3 regions of the Methylobacterium currus genome follow, and region 3 is predicted to be linked to each of the others. Evidence: predicted binding sites of a transcription regulator. Region 3 holds the regulator's gene; each other region holds the start of a gene.
The links. Region 3 encodes LexA, which represses DNA repair genes until DNA is damaged. Its sites were predicted from a motif close to TGTTCNNNNTGTGTTCNG; they were not measured.

Region 1 (6,305 bases), 3.0 Mb from region 3:
GGTCGATGGAGGAACTGGCGGTGGAGGGTGCTAGCCCAGCTCGGCGGCGGAATGCTGTTCGGACAGCGGTCCTGCTGGCACTAATCTGATACGCGCAGTCTATAATTGTATCAAGACCCGGCTTCTCCGCCTAATTCAGCATGGACTGCTTATCATCAATCGCTCGCGACTAGTCATTCCATCTCCGATCAATGAGCCGATTAACTTAACGATCTGAAGTTTGGCTTTTCAAATTTTCCAGACACCAGGACGATCGCTCGACCTTGCCTTCCTGTCGGACCGCAATCGAGTTGCCAAAAACGTCATGGCATAGGCGGCTCCGTGTTAGCGATGTGCTAAAACCATGCAAACGTTGATTCGGACTCTGAAGAGCGCGGCATTATGGACAACCCTAATCTTAGCACTGAAGAGCTGGCTTCGTTCGAGAAAACAAAAATGGATTTAACTTTTTTTCGGCATGGAACTGCGTGGGCTGACCCGCTTTTCCTAGTCGAACCGCTGCATTTCTCCGAAATAAGAGACGTTTTTTATTCGTTTAGAGATAACATTACGCAGACAAGGAATTTATCTAATTTGCTACTGAATGTAATAGCCCCGACCGTAGTGATAGAGCGCGCCACTCTGAATGCAACGTTCGAGTTAAAAGATCGCCAAGATTCATTGAGCGAGCTGCATAAACGAAGATTTGTCGATGAAAAAATAAATTTTGACATATAAAATTTTTGGATTGATTATTATCCCGGGTATTCTAAAGGCACCCATCCGGATTATATATGCAAGATTATAGATACGTCTTTTTATAATTTAGCGTTCACATGTCAAAATCCTGCCGTTCGCAGTGGAGTTCGATCTCTACTGCTTGCACAAATAACGGGCGCATGGACATCGATCGAGATTATGTTTGCGGATCTTTGGGAGCAGGCCGTAAATATCTGTCCAGGCGAGCTATGCGGCTACGACGGCAAAACTCTGGGATCGATTATCCATGTCGAAAGAATGAAGCAATACAACTTTAATATTTCTAATAGATTAGGGACGCTGATCCGCGAAAAAGAGAGTTTTGATAACATATCGGAAATAATCAAAAGATATAAAGCTTCCTTCCACTCTCACGATCCTTCAATATCAGGCTTGATAGACAATTCTCATATTAAAATTCTGAATCTAGTGCGGAACGTAATTGTACACAATGCGGCCAAGTACGACGCAGAATATTTAAAATATACAATAAGCTTGACCGTTGCACCTAAGGGTGAGATTGGCGCTGATCTTGATATCAATGCGCACATGATGCACGCCCTCTTGTTTCCGGCCATGCGCTGCGCCTGCTCTTTAATCCTATCGGTTGATCGGTGGCTGTCTAATCAAAGACAAAATAAATCTCAGATGTAAAACTCTAATCAAATCCGGCGGCTACTGCCTTTGCTTGACCGCTGGACGAAGAGTTGTTTAACGTAGCTAGAGCGTGCTATGCACTTGTCATAAGTTTTCCGGCTTGCTTGAGCATGAGACAGACGAAGTCGACCATGTGCAGACCAGCCAACGTCGTGGCGTAGCGCTCGTAATCCTTGACCAGTCGCCGACAGCGAGTGGCCCAGGCAAACGAGCGCTCCACCACCCACCGGCGCGGCAGCAGGACGAAGCCGCGCTTGGCCTGGGGCGCCTTCACCACCTCCAGGTCAATGCCGTGGGCACTCGCGGCGGCTGCGGGCTTGGGACCGGAATAGCCCTGATCGACAAAGCCCAACTTGACGCTGTCGCTTGTCTCCGCCTGAACACCGGCCGCCAGCCGGCCGACCTCGGCTCGGTCGTCGGTACTGGCGGGCGTCACGTGCAGCGTCACGACATGGCCGGGCGTGTCCACCGCCAGAGGCACCTTCGCCCCCCGCTTGCGCTTGGCCCCGTCGTAGCCTGCCCGCTCGCCGCTCTCGGGCGAGGACCGCAGCGTCCGGCTGTCGAGGATCACCGCCGAGGGCTCTGGCTCCCGCTCCGCCGCCATCCGCAGCACCGCCCGCAGGTCGCCAGCCACATCCACGAAGCTGTCGGCTGATAGCCAGCGTTGCGTCTGCTGGTAGACCGTGGCCCATGGCGGCAAATCGTGCGGCATGAACCGCCAAGGCGCACCCGTCTTCACGATGGAGCGCAGCCCGTTGAACACCTCGCGCAGATCGTGGTCGCGCTGGGCCGAGTCCTCCCGCAGCAACGCGAGGTAGGGGGCCACCAGCGCCCATTCTTCATCGGACACGTCGGACGGGTAGGCGCGGCGATCGGTCGGCATCACTCTCAACGCAACGCCACCCTAACTCGTTCATAACACGCTCTAGAGCCAGGCCTACTACGCGGCTGACACACTCGGCACCTCGCTCAACCGCGTCGTGAACCGCGGCGAACGCATCTCGAACTTCGTCGACCACATACGCCTCTCGACGAGCCCCGCCCGCGCCGGCACCACGGCGCCGCGCCCGAACCGGCTGTTGCAGGTATCCATCGCCGCCATCAGCCTGCCGGACTTCTCCCGGTCGAGCGCATCGAACAGCGGGCGGGGCGCCTCGTCGAGCGGCACGAGGTCGGTGGTGACAAGCCCGGCCTTGCTGTAGCGCCACGGCATCGGCCCCTGCTCCTTCCAGGTCTGCGCCACGCCGCGGATCGCCGCGTCAATCAGGTGCCGGCTGTCGTTCGTCGCTTCGGGCAGGTGCACCACCGTCGAGACCGAGCGCATCGGGTCGCCGCGGTCGTGCTCGCTGGTGTGGTAGAAGACCGTCACGGCCGAAACCGCGAGCCCGTCGCGCCGCAGCTTCTCGCCCAGCCGCGTCGCGTGCGCCGCCACCGCCTGTTCGAGCACCGTCCGCTCGGTGATCCTGGAGGAGAACGAGCGGGTGACCGCGCAACCCTTGCGCCGGGCCGGCACGATCTCGAGCGGCAGGCAGGCGCGCCCGCGCAACTCGTGGATGATGCGCTCGCCCACCACCGTTAGCGACTGGCGCGCCGGACGCGGGTCGAGGTCGCGCAGGTCCGCCACCGTGTCGACGCCCATGGCGGTGAGCCGCGCCAGCGAGGCACGGCCGATGCCCCAGACCTCGCCCACCGAGATCCCGACCATCCAAGCGGCCCGCTCCGTCTCGTCGGAGAGGTCGCACACGCCCCCGAGCTCGGGCACCGTTTTCGCGATGTGGTTGGCGAGCTTGGCGAGGGTCTTGGTCGGACCGATGCCGACGCAGGTCGGCAGGCCGGTCCACTGCCGCACGGTGGAGCGCAGGTCCCGCGCCAGTGCCACCCGGTCGCGCTCGCGCACGTCGGAGAGGTCCAGAAAGCTCTCGTCGATGGAGTAGATCTCCACATCCGGCGCGAACTGCCGGTAGACCGTGTTGGCCCTCGCGCTCATGTCGCCGTAGAGGGCGTAGTTCGAGGAGAAGACGCGCACGTTCTTCTGACGGCATAGATTGCGGATCTTGAAGAAGGGCTCGCCCATGCGGATCCCGAGGGCCTTCCTCGGCAGTCCGCGCGATGGCGCAGCCATCGTTGTTCGACAGCACGATCACCGGCACGCCGGTGAGCTTCGGGTCGAACACGCGCTCGCAGGAGCAGTAGAAGGAGTTGCCATCGATCAGCGCGATCGCCCGGCTTATCGCTGGACGCTTGCCCGTGCCTTCACGTGGTGCCAGCGCACCGAGAACAGCAGCACGCCCCAGAGCAGGCCTTCCTCGAGATCCTCGACGGCGAAGTCCTGATCCATCTCCCGGTTGTTGAACGTGAGGGACAGCCGGTTGCCGGTCATCACCAGGCGCTTCAGGCTCATCTCGCCGTTGACCACCGCGACCACGACGGCGCCGGACGACGGCAAGAGCGAGCGGTCGACCACGGCCAGATCCTCGTCGTGGATGCCGGCGCCCTTCATGCACCAGCCGCGCACGCGCCAGATGAAGGTGGCGGGCGGGTTCGGCACGAGCCAGCGCGGCAGCTCCAGTGCGCCCTCGATGAAGCCTTCGGCCGGGCTCGGGAAGCCGGCGCAGAGGGTCGGGAGCATGAACGGGATCCGCACGAGCCCGCCCGCGTCCGCCGCCTCTGCACCGACCCGATAGAGACTCACGTGCGCCCTCCATGTTAGAACACAAAGAGAACAAACAGGCCGGAGGTTCCCGGTCAAGGCAGAGCTTCGGGCCTGTGTGGAGCGGGGACGGTGGGATCAGGAGATCGTGATGGGGAGGCGGACGACGTTCATGGTGCAGACGTTCGAGATCCACCGGAAGCGGCTGCGGCCGGGCAACCGGGATGTAGCGCCGACGGAGAGCGGTGCGCTCAAGCGCGCCGAGGCTATCGCAGGTCGGATGCCGGGCGCGGCGGCTCTGCGCATTGTGGCGGATGACGAGACGGGCGAACTGGAGAGCGTCGCGATCCCGGGTCAGTTCGGCGAGGTGCCGGAGGACTTCGCGGAGCAGGTAAGCGGGGGCTGAAGCGCGTCGTCGGCCATGACCTGTCGTGGCCGGACGGGTGGGGGCCTTGAGACGAAAGCGCCCCAAGCCGGAGATCTGGACGCGTTGAAGGTCGCTTCACCCTCATCTCCGCGGCAATACAGGCAAGCAGCCTGAGCGCGCCCCTATCACTACTGAATGCCACACACCCTCTGGGTGAGTGATTACCACAAGTCAGGCATCGCAAATATCCCCAGTTTCGTTCGCCATACTGATTCATATATACTGAAAATTTGTTTTTATTCCAAATTTGTCAATTGATCGCCGCTCGCATTTTGCCGCCCCCTGTCTCTCCTAAATCGATAGCCGCCGCTCGATTTCACTCAGATATTTTCACAAGATAGGCCCTTGCGCAAAAAACATATTAATGGATTAAAGGCGCCTTGGTCCTGAGTAGCCGCCTGGATGATCGATTATGAACCGCGATGATTTGCTTGCCAAAGTGAAATCAATGAATTGGCACCACCGGATTGATTTGGGCCAAGGTATCGTCACACCCAGCGCCGGCGCCACCAATGGAACTTTGCAAATTATCGGAGTGCCGACAAGCCTACATGGCAGTTCTGTTATTGATATCGGAGCGTGGGATGGATTTTACTCATTCGAGGCTGAGAGACGCGGAGCCGATCGAGTTCTTGCAACAGATCATTTCTGCTGGGGCGGCTCTGGAGTATTCACAAAAGACGGATTTGATTTGGCAAAAGAAGCATTGAACTCCAACGTCGAGGCGCTAAAAGTTCGCGTTGAAGACATCAACCCAAGAGATGTTGGATTGTTCGACATAGATCTTTTCCTGGGTGTGCTATATCATGCCCCCGGTCCTCTTGGGTATTTTATGAGGGTTAGATCAGTTACAAAGAAATTCGCTATTATCGAGACCCATGTCGACCTTCTGGATATTGAGAGGCCTGCTCTGGCCTGCTACCCTGCAGGCGCGCTTGGTGGCGATCCCACGAATTTCTTTGGACCGAACGAGGCGGCTGTGAAGGGCATGTGCATGGACGCCGGGTTCTCACGGGTGGAAACGGTCGGCCAATCTCCGACACGCATGGCATTTCACGCATTCGTCTGAGCGAGAGACCTGCCAAAACAAAGAACCCCGCTCGGCGGCTGCCGGCGGGGCTGAAGGCGTGGGTCCGAGGAGATCCCGTCGGCCAACGGGACGCCGCTAGTGCATTGACGCATTCAGATGATTCACGTCAGGCGTGAGGCATGCGAGTCTGAGGCATGGCTCAGACTGTCTGCGTGATTCCCAGCGCCGCCGACCTGGCGCACCTGTCCGCCATCGTCGCCGATCGGGCGCAGCCCCTCAAGCACATCCAGCGCGCCCGCATCGTTCTGCTCTCGGCCGAACGCCTCTCCGTCCTCGACGTCGCCCGCCAGGCCGGCGTCAGCCGGCCAGCCGTCTGGCGCTGGCAACAGCGCTACGCCGAAGAAGGCGTCGAGGGACTGCTGCGCGACAAGACCCGTCCGCCTGGCAAGCCGCCCCACTCCACCGACACCGTCGCCGAGGTGCTGGCGCTGACCTGCTCCGAACCGCCCGGTGAGGTCACCCACTGGACCGGCCGCGCCCTGGCGCAGGCCGTCGGGATCTCCTTACGATCGGTCCAGCGCATCTGGGACGCACACCGCCTCCAGCCACATCGGGTCCGCAGCTTCAAGCGCTCGAACGATCCAGCCTTCGCCGAGAAGGTCGAGGACATCGTCGGCCTCTCCATGGATCCGCCGCGCCATGCCGTCGTGCTCTCGCTCGACGAGAAGAGCCAGATCCAGGCCCTGGAACGCACCCGTCCGAGCCGACCCGTCACGCCAGGTCGTCCCGTCACGCCAGGTCGT
Region 2 (6,305 bases), 1.1 Mb from region 3:
CGATGCGGCGCATCGCCAATGCGCCCAAGCTGATCCTGGTGCGGCGGATGCTCGGGCTCACCGCCCTCGCCTACGCGCTGTTCCATTTCACCCTGTACATCGTCGACCAGAAGTTCGACCTCGCCCGGGTGGCGAGCGAGATCGTCTTTCGCATCTATCTCACCATCGGCTTCGCCGGTCTCCTCGGGCTGACGGTCCTCGGCGTCACCTCGACCGACGGGATGATCCGCCGCCTCGGCAAGGCCTGGCCGCGGCTGCACCGGCTGGTCTATCTGCTCACCGCTTTGGCGCTGCTGCACTTCTTCCTGCAATCGAAGATCGATGTCTCGAAGCCGGTGTTCTGGAGCGGGCTGTTCCTCGCCCTGATGGGCTGGCGGCTGATGCATCACCTCAAGGTGCCGAGCACGCCGCTGCCGCTCTTGGGCCTCAGCCTCGCGGCCGGCCTCGCCACGGCGGGGCTGGAGGCCGCCTGGTACGCGCTTGCCACCGGGGTGCCGGCTGGTGCGGTGCTCGCCGCCAACCTCGACTTCGCCTACGACATCCGCCCGGCCTGGTGGGTGCTCGGCGTCGTGATCCTGATCGTGCCGCTCAATCTGTGGCAGAACCGGACGACGTCCGGCGGGCGTGGGCCCGTGGCGCGGCCGGCGCGCACCGTGAAAGCGTGATCCGGCCTCGCCGGCGGCCATCCGCCTCGGAGAGCCAGCGTCGCCTTTTTTCGGTTGCGGCAATCCTGGTTCTCTCAAGATAAATCGGTGCAGGGACGGTCGTTCGACGCCACACCGGAGGTGGAAACTCCGATCGAACGACCGTTAGCGCTACTTGGGCACAATGCCTGATTGCGCAGCACGATCAACGGCTCAGCGGAAGTGGGCTTTTGTGTTGAATTATTGATACAAAAGATTTTTTCAGAAAATAGGCCTAGGTAGGGCCATACAAAGCTAAATTTTTCTGTGCTTACTTTCGTGACGAGCCGCTTGCTGAAGATGGCACCTGCGTCGAGGGCGATCGTGACGGCGGCGCCTAAGATTGATGGAGTTGGACCGAGACTGATCTATGCTCGTCCTATACAGTATCTGGGGCGCAGAAAAACTATCGAAACAGCTTACGAAAGAAAAACGTGTTTTTTGTAGCATATCAACACGACATGCACATCAAACAATTGGGATTCAATTTGACGTGATTTGCAAGGAAGTGGTGCCCGGGGACGGAGTCGAACCGCCGACACTGCGATTTTCAGTCGCATGCTCTACCAACTGAGCTACCCGGGCGCACCGGCCGCGCAGGGCGGCGGATCAAGCACCAGAGATCGTCCCGTTCGAGGACGGCACCACTCACGTCAGGGACGAGGAAGTGGTGCCCGGGGACGGAGTCGAACCGCCGACACTGCGATTTTCAGTCGCATGCTCTACCAACTGAGCTACCCGGGCCCGCCGGCTGCGTGGGGCAGCGGCGTTGAGCGGGGGTATAGAGACGCTCGGATCGCCTGTCCAGCCGTCTCGTGCGGGCGCGCGGGCGATTGTTTGCCGGCGCTCACGCATCCGCCGCGCGGCGACGGCGGGGAGCGCGGCCGGGGCTCGCCGGGCCGCGCGGGCGGCGGGCGCGGGGCTTCGTCGCCGAGGCCTCGCGGGTCGGGGCTTCCCGGGTCGGGGCCGTTTTGCCGCCGGAGCGCGAGCCGTCGCCGCCCGCATGGGCGTCGAGGAAGGCGCGGCAGGCGTTGAAGTCGGTCTCGATCTCGGGCGGCAGCGCCTCCAGGCGCTTGGCCCGGGCGAGGGAGGCGGCGAAGCGCAGCATCGCCGGGGTCGGGGCTCGGGTCGCACCGTCACCGGCCGGGGCCGCCTTCGGTCCCGCATGGGTGTTGAGGAAGACCCGGCAGGCGCCGGCGTCGCGCGTGGCCTCGGGGGGAAGGGGGATCCCCTTGCGGGCGGCCAGGGAACGCGCGAACGACACCATCGCGGCGGTGGGCGCGCGGCCGCGGCGGGGCAGGGCCTCGCCCTCGACCGCCAAGCCCTCGACCGCCAAGCCTTCAACCGCCAAGCCTTCAACTGCCAAGCGCTCGGCGCCCGAGACCGCGCCGATCAGCGCCTCGACCCGCTCGCGGGTGCGCTGACGGAAGGCCTCGGCCCGGCGCACGGCCTCGGCTTTGGTCGATGCCCGGCCGATCTCGGCCAGCTCCGATTCGAACACAGCCCGCCCGACCGGGTCGCCATAGGCCGGAAATACCCGCCGCACCGCGGCCACGAAGGCGAGGCCGACCTCCGTCACGGTGATCGCCGGATCCTTGCCCTTGAGCAGCGTGACGTAGTGGCTCTTCATCAGCTTCGGCAGCACCGCGTCGCGGGTCGCGGCGGTGCCGAGGCCCTTGGGCTCGGTCGGGTTGGCCGGGTTCTCCAGCGCCCGCTTCAGGGCCGGGTCCTCGACCTGGTCGATCAGCCGGCCCATCACCACCGGCAGCTCGCCCCGGGTGATGCGCCGGGGCGGCTCGGTCCGGGCGGTCTCGATCGTGGGCTCGCCGCCTGTGCCAGCCTCGCCGTCGCGGACCGGCGGCAGGCGCCCGGTGGTCGGCTCGTCGTCGGCCTTGGCCTTGCCGGGCACGACCTCGTCCTCGTCGGCCTCGGTGCCGTAGAGGGCGCGCCAGCCCGGCACCCGCACCACGCTGCCGGTGATGACGAAGCGCCTCGGGCCGAGCGGCGTCGAGATGTCCGCCGTGACCGTGGTGCGGGCGTCGATCCCGTCGGCCATGTGGGCGGCGAGGAAGTTTTTTGCGACGAGGAGCCAGAGCTTCTGCGCATCGGGCGCGACATCGCCCGGCCCCGGCACCTTGCGCAGGGGCACGATGGCGTGGTGCTCGCCCGGATCCTTGACGTAATGGCCCTTCGGCCCGCGGCGGATCTGCGGCGTCGCCGGGACGTGGGCGGCGAGGTCCTTGTCGGCGGTGGCGATCGCCGCGATCACCGCGGCGGCATCCTTGGCTTGCGACTCGGGGAGGTGCACCGATTCGGTGCGGGGATAGCTCAGGAACCCCTTGTCGTAGAGCGCTTGGGCGTGACGCGCCGTGACTTGCGGGTCCCAGCCGAAGCGCTTGGCGCAGGCCCGGGAGAGCGTGTCCTTGGAGAACAGCTTCGGTGGTGCCCGTCGCACGTCCTTCTGCACCACCGCGAGCGGGCCGGACCAGCCTTCGGCGGCGTCGCGGATCGTCTCGGCGTCCTTGATCGCGAAGATCTTGTCCTTCGGTGCGTGCCAGAGCGTCAGGCGGGCGCCGCTTTCGGTCGTGACCGGAAGCGCGATCTTGTAGAAGTCGCGCGGGACGAAATTGCGGATGCGCTCCTCCAGGTCGGCGAGGATCGCCAGCGTCGGCGTTTGCACCCCGCCGAAGCGCCAGGGCTCGCGGAAGGCCGGCGGGCGCAGGCGCAAGGACACGGCCCGCGTGCCGTTGAGGCCGAGATGCCAGTCCTCGTATTGGCGGCACAGGGCCTCGAGATAGGCCGCATAGTCGCGCTCGCCGGAATCGTCCTCGCGCGCGAGGAGCCCGAAGGCCCGGCGGATCGAGATCTCGTCGAGGGCGCCGAGGCGCAGGCGGTCGACCCGGCCGCGCCAGCCCAGGTGCTCCAGCACCTCCCAGGCGATCATCGAGCCCTCGCGGCCCGGATCGGTGGCGATGATCACACGCTCGACCCCGGCCAGCGCCTGGCGGATCGCCGCGAGCTTCGGCGCGTGCGACTGGCCCGAGCGGCCGTGGCCGGGGGCCACCGGCAGGCGCTCCAGGGCGATGGGCAGCGCGTCGAAGCGCCAGGGCTTCCAGTCCGGCCGGATCTCCCCGGGCTCGGCCGCCTCCAGGAGGTGGCCCTCGGCGGCGACGCAGACCGTGCTCGGCGAGCGGAAGAACCGCTGCACCTGGCGCATCGCCGAGGGCTTCTCGAAGAAGAAGAGAGTTTTGCCGCGAGGGGACTTGCCGCGAGGGGACTTGCCGGAGGTGGCCTGCGCCATGGAAGCGGAACGCTCCTGGACGGGCGGGCGGCCCGAACGAAGCAGGAACATACCGGAGGTGGGCGGGCTTGGTCAACGGCCGGCTCCTGTGGCGTCGGCCTCGCGAGCCGCTCCGCCGTCCATGCCCGCCCCGCCTCCCCGAAACACCGCTTGCACCCTGTGCATTCCTCACATAAAGATATCTTTATGTTTGAAGTCGGAGGCGAGGAGCCCGCCGGAATGATCGCCACCGTCCCCTTCGCCGACGCCCTGGGCGTGCTGCGCGCCGCAGCCGAGGAGACGCGTCTGCGCATCCTGGTGCTGCTCGGCGAGGGCGAGCTGTCGGTCTCCGACCTCACCGACATCCTGGGCCAGTCGCAGCCGCGGATCTCGCGTCATCTCAAGCTCCTGGTCGAGGCCGGCCTGGTGGTGCGCCACCGCGAGGGTGCCTGGGCGTTCTTCCGCCTGCGCGAGGGCACGGCGGGTCTGGTGGCGCCCCTCATCGCCGCCCTCGACGCCGCCGAGCCGCCGCTCTCCGAAGACCGGGCCCGGCTCCAGGCGGTGCGGGCGCAGCGGGCGGAGGCCGCCCAGAACTTCTTCGCGCGGCTCGCGCCGCAATGGGACCGGGTGCGCTCGCTCCACGTGCCGGAGGCCACCGTCGAGGCGGCGGTGCTCGAGTCGCTGGGGACCGGGCCGATCGGCAGCCTCGTCGATCTCGGCACCGGCACCGGACGGATGCTCGGGCTGCTCGCGCCCCGCGCGGCCCGGGCGACCGGTCTCGACGCCAACCACGCCATGCTGTCGGTTGCCCGCGCCAACCTGGAGCGCCAGGGGCTGACCCGGATCGACCTGCGCCAGGGCGACATCCACGCGCCCCCCTTCGGCCGGGCCAGCTTCGACCTCGTGCTGATCCATCAGGTGCTGCATTACCTCGACGACCCGGCCCGCGCCCTGCGCGAGGCCGCGCGCCTCGTCGCCCCCGGCGGCCGCCTCCTTGTGGTTGATTTTGCCCCCCACAGCCTGGAATTCCTCCGCGAGGACGAAGCGCATCGCCGCCTCGGCTTCGCACCCGAGCAGGTCGCCGGATGGCTCTTCGAGGCCGGGCTGACCGACGTGCGGCTGCGCCACCTCGCCCCGACCGGGGGCGCGGAGCACCAGCTCACCGTCACGCTCTGGCTCGCCCATCACCCTGAAGCCGCTGCCGGCCTGCCCGACCGCGCCGTCGCCTGATCCGCTCTTTCCCGCCGAGGCCGCCGATGATCCCCACCGCCTTCCGCCCGAGCCGCGAGAGCCGCCGCCCGATCCGGGTCTCGTTCGAGTTCTTCCCGCCTAAGACCCCGGAGATGGAGGCGACCCTGTGGTCGTCGATCGAGCGGCTGGCGCCGCTCGGCCCCAGCTTCGTCTCGGTGACCTACGGCGCCGGCGGCTCGACCCGCGAGCGCACCCACAACACCGTGGCGCGCCTGGTGCGCGAGACCGAGCTGAAGCCCGCCGCCCACCTCACCTGCGTGGCGGCGACCAAGGGCGAGGTCGACGACGTGGTGCGCGCCTATCACGAGGCCGGCGTGCGCCACATCGTGGCCCTGCGCGGCGACCCGGCGGAGGGAGTCGGCACCGCCTACACGGCGCATCCGGGCGGCTACGAGCGCTCCTGCGACCTCGTCGCCGGGATCAAGCGCATCGGCGACTTCGAGGTCTCGGTCTCGGCCTATCCCGAGCGCCACCCCGAGGCCGGCTCCCTCGACCAGGATCTCGACGCGCTGAAGGCCAAGGTCGATTGCGGCGCCGACCGCGCCATCACCCAGTTCTTCTTCGACAACGACCTGTTCTTCCGCTACCTCGACCGGGTGCAGTCGCGGGGGATCGACATCCCGATCATCCCCGGCATCCTGCCGGTGCAGAACTTCAAGCAGGCCGCCAACTTCGCCCGCCGCACCGGCGCCTCGGTGCCGGATTGGCTCGCCGCCCGCTTCGAGGGGCTGGAGGACGACGTCTCCACCCGCAAGCTGGTGGCCGCGGCGGTGGCCGCCGAGCAGGTGCTCGACCTCGTCGACCGCGGCGTCACCGACTTCCACTTCTACACCATGAACCGCGCCGACCTCGTCTACGCGATCTGCCATCTGCTGGGCCTGCGCGCGGCGCCGGCGGCGGCGGAGAAGGCCGCGGCCTGAAGCCAAGGCTGCTCCTGCCTCTTCGCCCCGATATGCCCCGGGCCGCGTCACGCGGCCCGTCTTGATTCGATTGCCCGACCCGCTGGAACCCCATCCCGATGACCGACCTCCACCCCGCCGACGGTGCCGAAATCCTGACCGCCCTGCGCCGGCGCGCGGCGGAGAAGATCC
Region 3 (6,305 bases):
CGCCCGGGCGCTCGGCCTCGATCCGGTCGAGCTGCGGCGCCGCAACGTGGTGCGGCCCGGCGACCCGATGGTCTCGACGAGCCTGGAGCCGCACGACGTCCAGTACGGCAGCTACGGGCTCGACCAATGCCTCGACGCGGTCGCCGAGGCCCTGTCCGCGCCCCCTCCCCCAGGCCCGCCGGGCTGGCGCACGGGTTCCGGCATGGCACTCGCGATGATCGACACCATCCCGCCCCGCGGCCACGTCGCGCAAGCGCGCATCGCCCTCGGCGAGGACGGGCGCTACGTCCTGAGCGTCGGCACGGTGGAGTTCGGCAACGGCACCTCGACGGTGCATGGCCAGATCGCCGCCGAAGCCTTGGGCACCACGCCGGACCGGGTCGGCTTGCGCCAGGGCGACACCGACGCGGTCGGGCACGATACCGGCGCCTATGGCAGCACCGGCATCGTGGTGGCCGGCCAGGCCACCCTGCGCGCCGCGGATAGCCTGGCCGCGATCCTGCGCGAGCGCGCCGCCGCGCGCCTCGGCCTCGATCCCGCCGCCTGCCGGCTCGACGGCGACGCCGTCACGGCGGGCGACACCCGGATCCCGCTCGCCGATCTCGGTTCCGCGGAGGCTCTGGGACAGGCCGACGGCACCCCGCGCTCGGTGGCGTTCAACGTCCAGGGCTTCCAGGTCGCGGTGCATCCCGGGACCGGAGAGCTGCGTATCCTCCGAAGCATCCACGCCGCCGATGCCGGACGGGTGATGAACCCGGTGCAGTGCCGCGGCCAGATCGAGGGCGGCGTCGCCCAGGCGCTCGGCGCCGCGCTCTACGAGGATCTCCGGATCGATGCCGAAGGCCGGGTCGCGACCCCGTCCTTCCGCACCTACCACATCCCGGCCATCGCCGACGTGCCCCGCACCGAGGTGATCTTCGCCGACACCCATGACGGGATCGGGCCGCTCGGCGCCAAGTCGATGAGCGAGAGCCCGTTCAACCCCGTGGCGGCGGCGCTCGCCAACGCCATCCGGGACGCGACCGGCGCGCGGCTGACCGCGACGCCCTTCGCGCCCGACCGGATCTACCGCCAGATCAGCGATGCGACCCGCAGCGGCAAGGAGGAGCGATGGACCTGAAGCGCGACGACGGCCTGACCCGGCCGGGCGGATCGTCCCCAGGTGGATTTCTGGAGCGCACCTTCGCGCTCTCGGCCCACGGCACCACGATCCGCACGGAATTGCTCGCCGGGCTCACCACCTTCCTGACGATGGCCTACATCATCTTCGTCAATCCCAACATCCTGGGCGATGCCGGGATGCCGAAGGGCGCGGTGTTCGTCGCCACCTGCCTCGTCGCGGCGATCGGCTCGCTGGTGATGGCGTTCTACGCCAATTACCCGATCGCCCTCGCCCCCGGCATGGGGCTCAACGCCTACTTCGCCTACGTGGTGGTGCTCCAGATGGGCTACACTTGGCAGGCGGCGCTCGGCGCGGTGTTCATCTCCGGCCTGTGCTTCATGGCCGTCACGCTGACGGGCCTGCGCCGCATCATCGTCGAGGGCATCCCGCGCTCGATGCGCATCGCCATCACGGTCGGCATCGGGCTCTTTCTCGCGATCATCGCACTGAAGAGCGCCGGCGTGGTGGCGGCGAGCCCGGCGACCTTCATCACCCTCGGCGACCTGCACAAGCCGAGCACGGTGCTGGCCGTCCTCGGCTTCCTGATCGTCGCGGTGCTCTCGGTGCGCAAGGTGCGGGGCGCGCTGCTCGCCGGCATCCTGTCGGTGACGGCCTTGAGCTTCATCGTGGCCGACAACAGCTTCCAGGGCGTCGCCTCGCTGCCGCCCTCGATCACCCCGACCCTGTTCGCCCTCGACATCAAGGGCGCGTTGTCGGGCGGCCTGCTCAACGTGATCCTGGTGTTCTTCCTGGTCGAGCTTTTCGACGCCACCGGCACGCTGATGGGCGTCGCCAACCGGGCGGGCTTGCTCACCGAGGGCAAGATGGAGCGCCTCGACAAGGCCCTGATGGCGGATTCGTCGTCGATCTTCGTCGGCTCGCTGCTCGGCACGTCGAGCACGACGGCGTATCTCGAGAGCGCGTCCGGCGTCGAGGAGGGCGGCCGCACCGGGCTCACCGCCGCGACCGTGGCCGTGCTGTTCCTCGCCTGCCTGTTCTTCGCGCCGCTGGCCGGCTCGGTTCCGGCCTACGCCACGGCGCCGGCCCTGTTCTACGTCGCCTGCCTGATGCTGCACGAACTGGTCGATCTCGACTGGGACGACCTGACCGAGGTGCTGCCGGCCTGCGTCACCGCGCTGCTGATGCCCTTCACCTACTCGATCGCGAACGGCGTCGCCTTCGGCTTCATCACCTACGCGGTGATCAAGCTGCTCACCGGCCGCTTTCGCGACGTGAAGCCGGTGGTGTGGGTGATCGCGGGCGTGTTCCTGTTCAAGTTCGTCGCGACGGGCAGCGCGCATTGAGGAAGCGCAAGTCCTGTCGGATTTTGGCGCGCCGATCGACTTCCGGAAATTTCCATCCGGAAGTCGCATCGCCGGCCAGGCGTCCACCAAACGAAGGACGCCAAGTCGATCCGGAACTCTGATCATGCGCGCGGGCGCCTCAACCGATCAGGACTCGTCGCGATCTCGCGCCCTTTCGTCGAAAGGGCCCCATGGACCAGACCAGCCGCCGCGTCTTCCTCGGAACCCTGGCCGCAGGCGGCAGCTTCGCCGTCGGCGGAGCCTTCGCCGCCCCCGATGACGGTCACGCGGCCGGCGCCGACGTCGCCCCCGCCGGCACCTTCCTGCGCACGATCCCCCGCAAGGCGGGTGAGGCGCCCGCCTTCACGATCTCGCTCGATGCCGGCCCGATCAAGGCGACCTCGGGCGGCTGGGCCCGGGACGTCACGACGCGCCAGCTTCCCATCGCGACCGGGATCGCGGGCGCGCATCTGTTCCTCAATCCGGGCGGCGTGCGCGAGATGCATTGGCACACCTCCGCCGAGTGGGGCTACATCGTCGCCGGCCATTGCCAGGCGACGGTGATCGACGCCGCAGGCGAGATGGAGGTGGTCAATTTCGCGCCCGGGGACACCTGGTACTTTCCCGGCGGCCACGCCCACGCGATCCAGACCCTCGGGACCGATCCGTGCCACGCGATCCTCGCCTTCGACGACGGCCTCTACGGCGAGCACGGCACCTTCGGGCTCTCCGACTGGATGAGCCGCTTCGATCCGGCGATCCTCGGCCACGCTCTCGGCGTGCCGGAGGCGACGCTGGCGGCGCTTCCCCCGGGCGAGACCTACATCATGCAGGGGCCCGTCCTGCCCCTCGACGGCCCGGCCGCGCGCGCCGGGCGGCCCCTCGCGCCGTCGCGGTCGCATCGCTACGGGCTGGCGGGGAGCGAGGCGATCGTGGATGCCGCCGGCAGCACGATGCGGGTGGCGCCCGCGACCGCCTTCCCGGTCTCGTCGGGGATGACAGGCCTCCTCGTCCGGCTCGCGCCCGGCGCGATCCACACCCCGCACTGGCACCCGGGCGCGAACGAGTGGCACTACGTCCTGCGGGGGCGCACGCGCGTGACCTTGTTCGGGCCCGACAAGCGCCTGGCCGTGGCCGAGCTGGGCCCCGGCGACTGCGCCTGCATCCCGCGGGCCTGCGGGCATTCCGTCGAGAATACCGGAACAGAGACGGCCGAGATCGTCGGCGTGCATGACAGCGGCGTCTACAGCGAGACGTCGCTGGCGCTCTGGCTCGCCCAGGCGCCGCGCCACCTTCTCGCCGCCAATCTCGGCCTCGACGAGCAGGGAACCGCCGGCTTTCCGACGGCGTCGCGCGTCTTCAGCCGGCCAGCCTGAGGGCGCCGACGGCTCGCGAGGCATCCGAGCGCAGCATGAAGCGGGCCGACATCAGGCCCGCCTTCCTGTCTGATCGCCTCAATACTTCCGGACCAGGCTCACCAGCCGGCCCTGGATCCGCACCCGGTCCGGCCCGAGCACCCTTGTCTCGTAGGCCGGGTTGGCGGCTTCCAGCGCGATCGAGGAGCCGCGGCGGCGCAGGCGCTTGAGGGTCGCCTCCTCGTCGTCGATCAGCGCCACCACGATGTCGCCGGTATTGGCGGTCTCCTGGCGGCGGATCACCACCAGGTCGCCGTCGAGGATGCCGGCCTCGATCATCGAGTCGCCGCGCACCTCCAGGGCGTAATGCTCGCCGCTGGCCAGGAAGTCCGGCGACATCGCCACCGAGCGGCTCTGGCTCTGGATCGCCGAGATCGGCGTGCCGGCGGCGATCCGGCCCATGACCGGCACGCTGACCGACTGGCCGTTCTCGTCCGACGCCGTCGTCATCGCCGGGATGCCGGCGGGCCGCTTCGGCTCGTGGGCGCGCCCGCCCTCGACCACGCTGGGGTTGAACCGCACCACCTCGGCGCCGGATCCGGTTCCCCCGGATGCGGCCGCGACCGGCCCGGTCCCCGTGTCGGGCAGGCGGATCACCTCGATCGCCCGGGCCCGGTTCGGCAGGCGGCGCAGGAAGCCCCGCTCCTCCAGGGCCGTGATCAGGCGGTGGATGCCCGATTTCGACTTGAGATCGAGGGCGTCCTTCATCTCGTCGAAGGACGGGGGGACACCCGTCTCGCGCATTCTCTGCTGAATGAAGCGGAGCAGGTCCAACTGCTTACGCGTGAGCATGTGACACTCTCATCCCCGCGCTGGCGCGCTCCGGAAACAAATCGCGAACATGGTAAGCGTTCCGCAAGTGTTCCGCAAGCGGGTCTGACACTGCGGCGCGCGAACGCAGCAGAGGGGAGAGAACCCGGCCAGTTCGGGCGATGTCGGACAGGCAAACCGGGCGTGTCCTCGGGGGAAAACCGGCCGGCTCACTGCCGGAGAGACGTTCCGCGGGCGCTATCGGCGGGCCGGCTCCGGCCGGTGCGTGACGAGCGGGTCGGGCGGCGGCTCCGCGGTCGCGGAGAGCGGCCGGTTGACGTCGTCCGCCAGCGAGTCGACATGCGCCGGAGGAGCGGCGGCGACGTCCCTGCCGGCATCGGGCGCCGGGGACTTGCCGGCAATGACCTGGGGCAACCGCAGGCCGGCGGCGGTCGTCTGCGCCGCCTGCGCCAGCACGGGCGCGGGAAGCAGGATCACCGCCACGATGCCGGCACCCAGGATCGACTTCGTCCGACGCTCTCCTCTCGCCGACGGGCGTGGGCATACGAGGAGCCGGAATGGCTCCATCGAAGCCGGTTCGGCATGGCCGGGCGGCTTCCACGACGAGCGCTCCCCTCGCCCCTCAGCCCCGCCCCTTGCGCCCCTTGTATTTCGGCCGCTGGCCCGGGAAGCCCTGCGTCGAGCGGCCGGTCGGGCGTTCGGCGTAGGTGAAGGGCACCTCGCGGTCGGTGCCCGGGCCCATGTCGTCGAGGTCGGGCTCGCGGATGCGGGTGCCCTCGTCGGAGGTACCCTTGCCGCCGGGGCCGTAGCTCAGGGATTCAGGCCCCAAGGAGTCAGGCCCCCTGCGCTTGCGCTTGGCGCCGAAGCGGCCGGCCTCGCGCTCGACCTCGGCCTGTCCGGCCATCGGGTCGTCGGCGATGGCGAGTTCGGTGGCCTGGAGCCGCTTGAGCTCGTCGCGCAGGCGCGCCGCCTCCTCGAAGTCGAGGTCGGCGGCGGCCGTCCGCATCCGCTTCTCGAGGTCGGCCATCACCGCCTTGAGGTTGTGGCCCACCGTCACGGCGGACTTGGCCAGCCCCGTATCGACCTGGACGTGGTCGCGCTCGAAGACGCTCTCCAGGATGTCGGCGATGTTGCGCTTCACGCTCTGGGGCGTGATGCCGTGCTCCGCGTTGTAGGCGAGCTGCTTCTTGCGCCGGCGCTCGGTCTCCGCCATCGCCCGCTCCATCGAGCCGGTGACCTGGTCGGCGTACAGGATGCAGCGGGCCTCGGCGTTGCGGGCGGCGCGGCCGATGGTCTGGATCAGCGAGGTCTCGGAGCGGAGAAAACCCTCCTTGTCGGCGTCGAGGATGGCGACCAGCGCGCATTCCGGGATGTCGAGGCCCTCGCGCAGGAGGTTGATGCCGATCAGCACGTCGAAGGCGCCGAGCCGCAGGTCGCGGATGATCTCGATGCGCTCCAGGGTGTCGATGTCCGAGTGCATGTAGCGCACCCGCACGCCGTTCTCGTGCAGGTACTCGGTCAGGTCCTCGGCCATGCGCTTGGTCAGCGTCGTCACCAGCGTGCGGTAGCCGGCGGCCGCCACCTCCTTCACCTCCCCCAAGAGGTCGTCGACCTGGGAGCGGGCCGGGCGCACCTCGATCACCGGGTCGACGA

Region 1: the regulator LexA is predicted to act here: its motif matches at 4,103-4,120, upstream of DA075_RS17265 (LexA family protein).
Region 2: the regulator LexA is predicted to act here: its motif matches at 4,017-4,034, upstream of DA075_RS25895 (type IA DNA topoisomerase).

Annotation. Positions count from the first base shown of each region.
Region 1 covers NZ_CP028843.1:3,696,187-3,702,491, reverse strand. Annotated here, with positions in the region: gene DA075_RS17280 (hypothetical protein) at 1-89, shown strand, start outside; gene DA075_RS36005 (hypothetical protein) at 898-1,392, shown strand; gene DA075_RS17275 (IS5 family transposase) at 1,469-2,278, opposite strand; partial or broken gene DA075_RS17270 (Y-family DNA polymerase) at 2,336-3,626, opposite strand; gene DA075_RS17265 (LexA family protein) at 3,623-4,087, opposite strand; gene DA075_RS17260 (hypothetical protein) at 4,197-4,451, shown strand; gene DA075_RS17255 (DUF1698 domain-containing protein) at 4,885-5,541, shown strand; gene DA075_RS17250 (IS630 family transposase) at 5,697-6,305, shown strand, end outside.
Region 2 covers NZ_CP028843.1:5,617,977-5,624,281, forward strand. Annotated here, with positions in the region: gene DA075_RS25880 (protein-methionine-sulfoxide reductase heme-binding subunit MsrQ) at 1-665, shown strand, start outside; tRNA gene DA075_RS25885 (tRNA-Phe) at 1,193-1,268, opposite strand; tRNA gene DA075_RS25890 (tRNA-Phe) at 1,352-1,427, opposite strand; gene DA075_RS25895 (type IA DNA topoisomerase) at 1,531-3,984, opposite strand; gene DA075_RS25900 (ArsR/SmtB family transcription factor) at 4,204-5,193, shown strand; gene metF (methylenetetrahydrofolate reductase [NAD(P)H]) at 5,220-6,134, shown strand; gene metH (methionine synthase) at 6,233-6,305, shown strand, end outside.
Region 3 covers NZ_CP028843.1:120,783-127,087, forward strand. Annotated here, with positions in the region: gene DA075_RS00560 (molybdopterin-dependent oxidoreductase) at 1-1,120, shown strand, start outside; gene DA075_RS00565 (NCS2 family permease) at 1,111-2,466, shown strand; gene DA075_RS00570 (cupin domain-containing protein) at 2,658-3,842, shown strand; gene lexA (transcriptional repressor LexA) at 3,921-4,673, opposite strand; gene DA075_RS00580 (hypothetical protein) at 4,890-5,129, opposite strand; gene uvrB (excinuclease ABC subunit UvrB) at 5,275-6,305, opposite strand, start outside.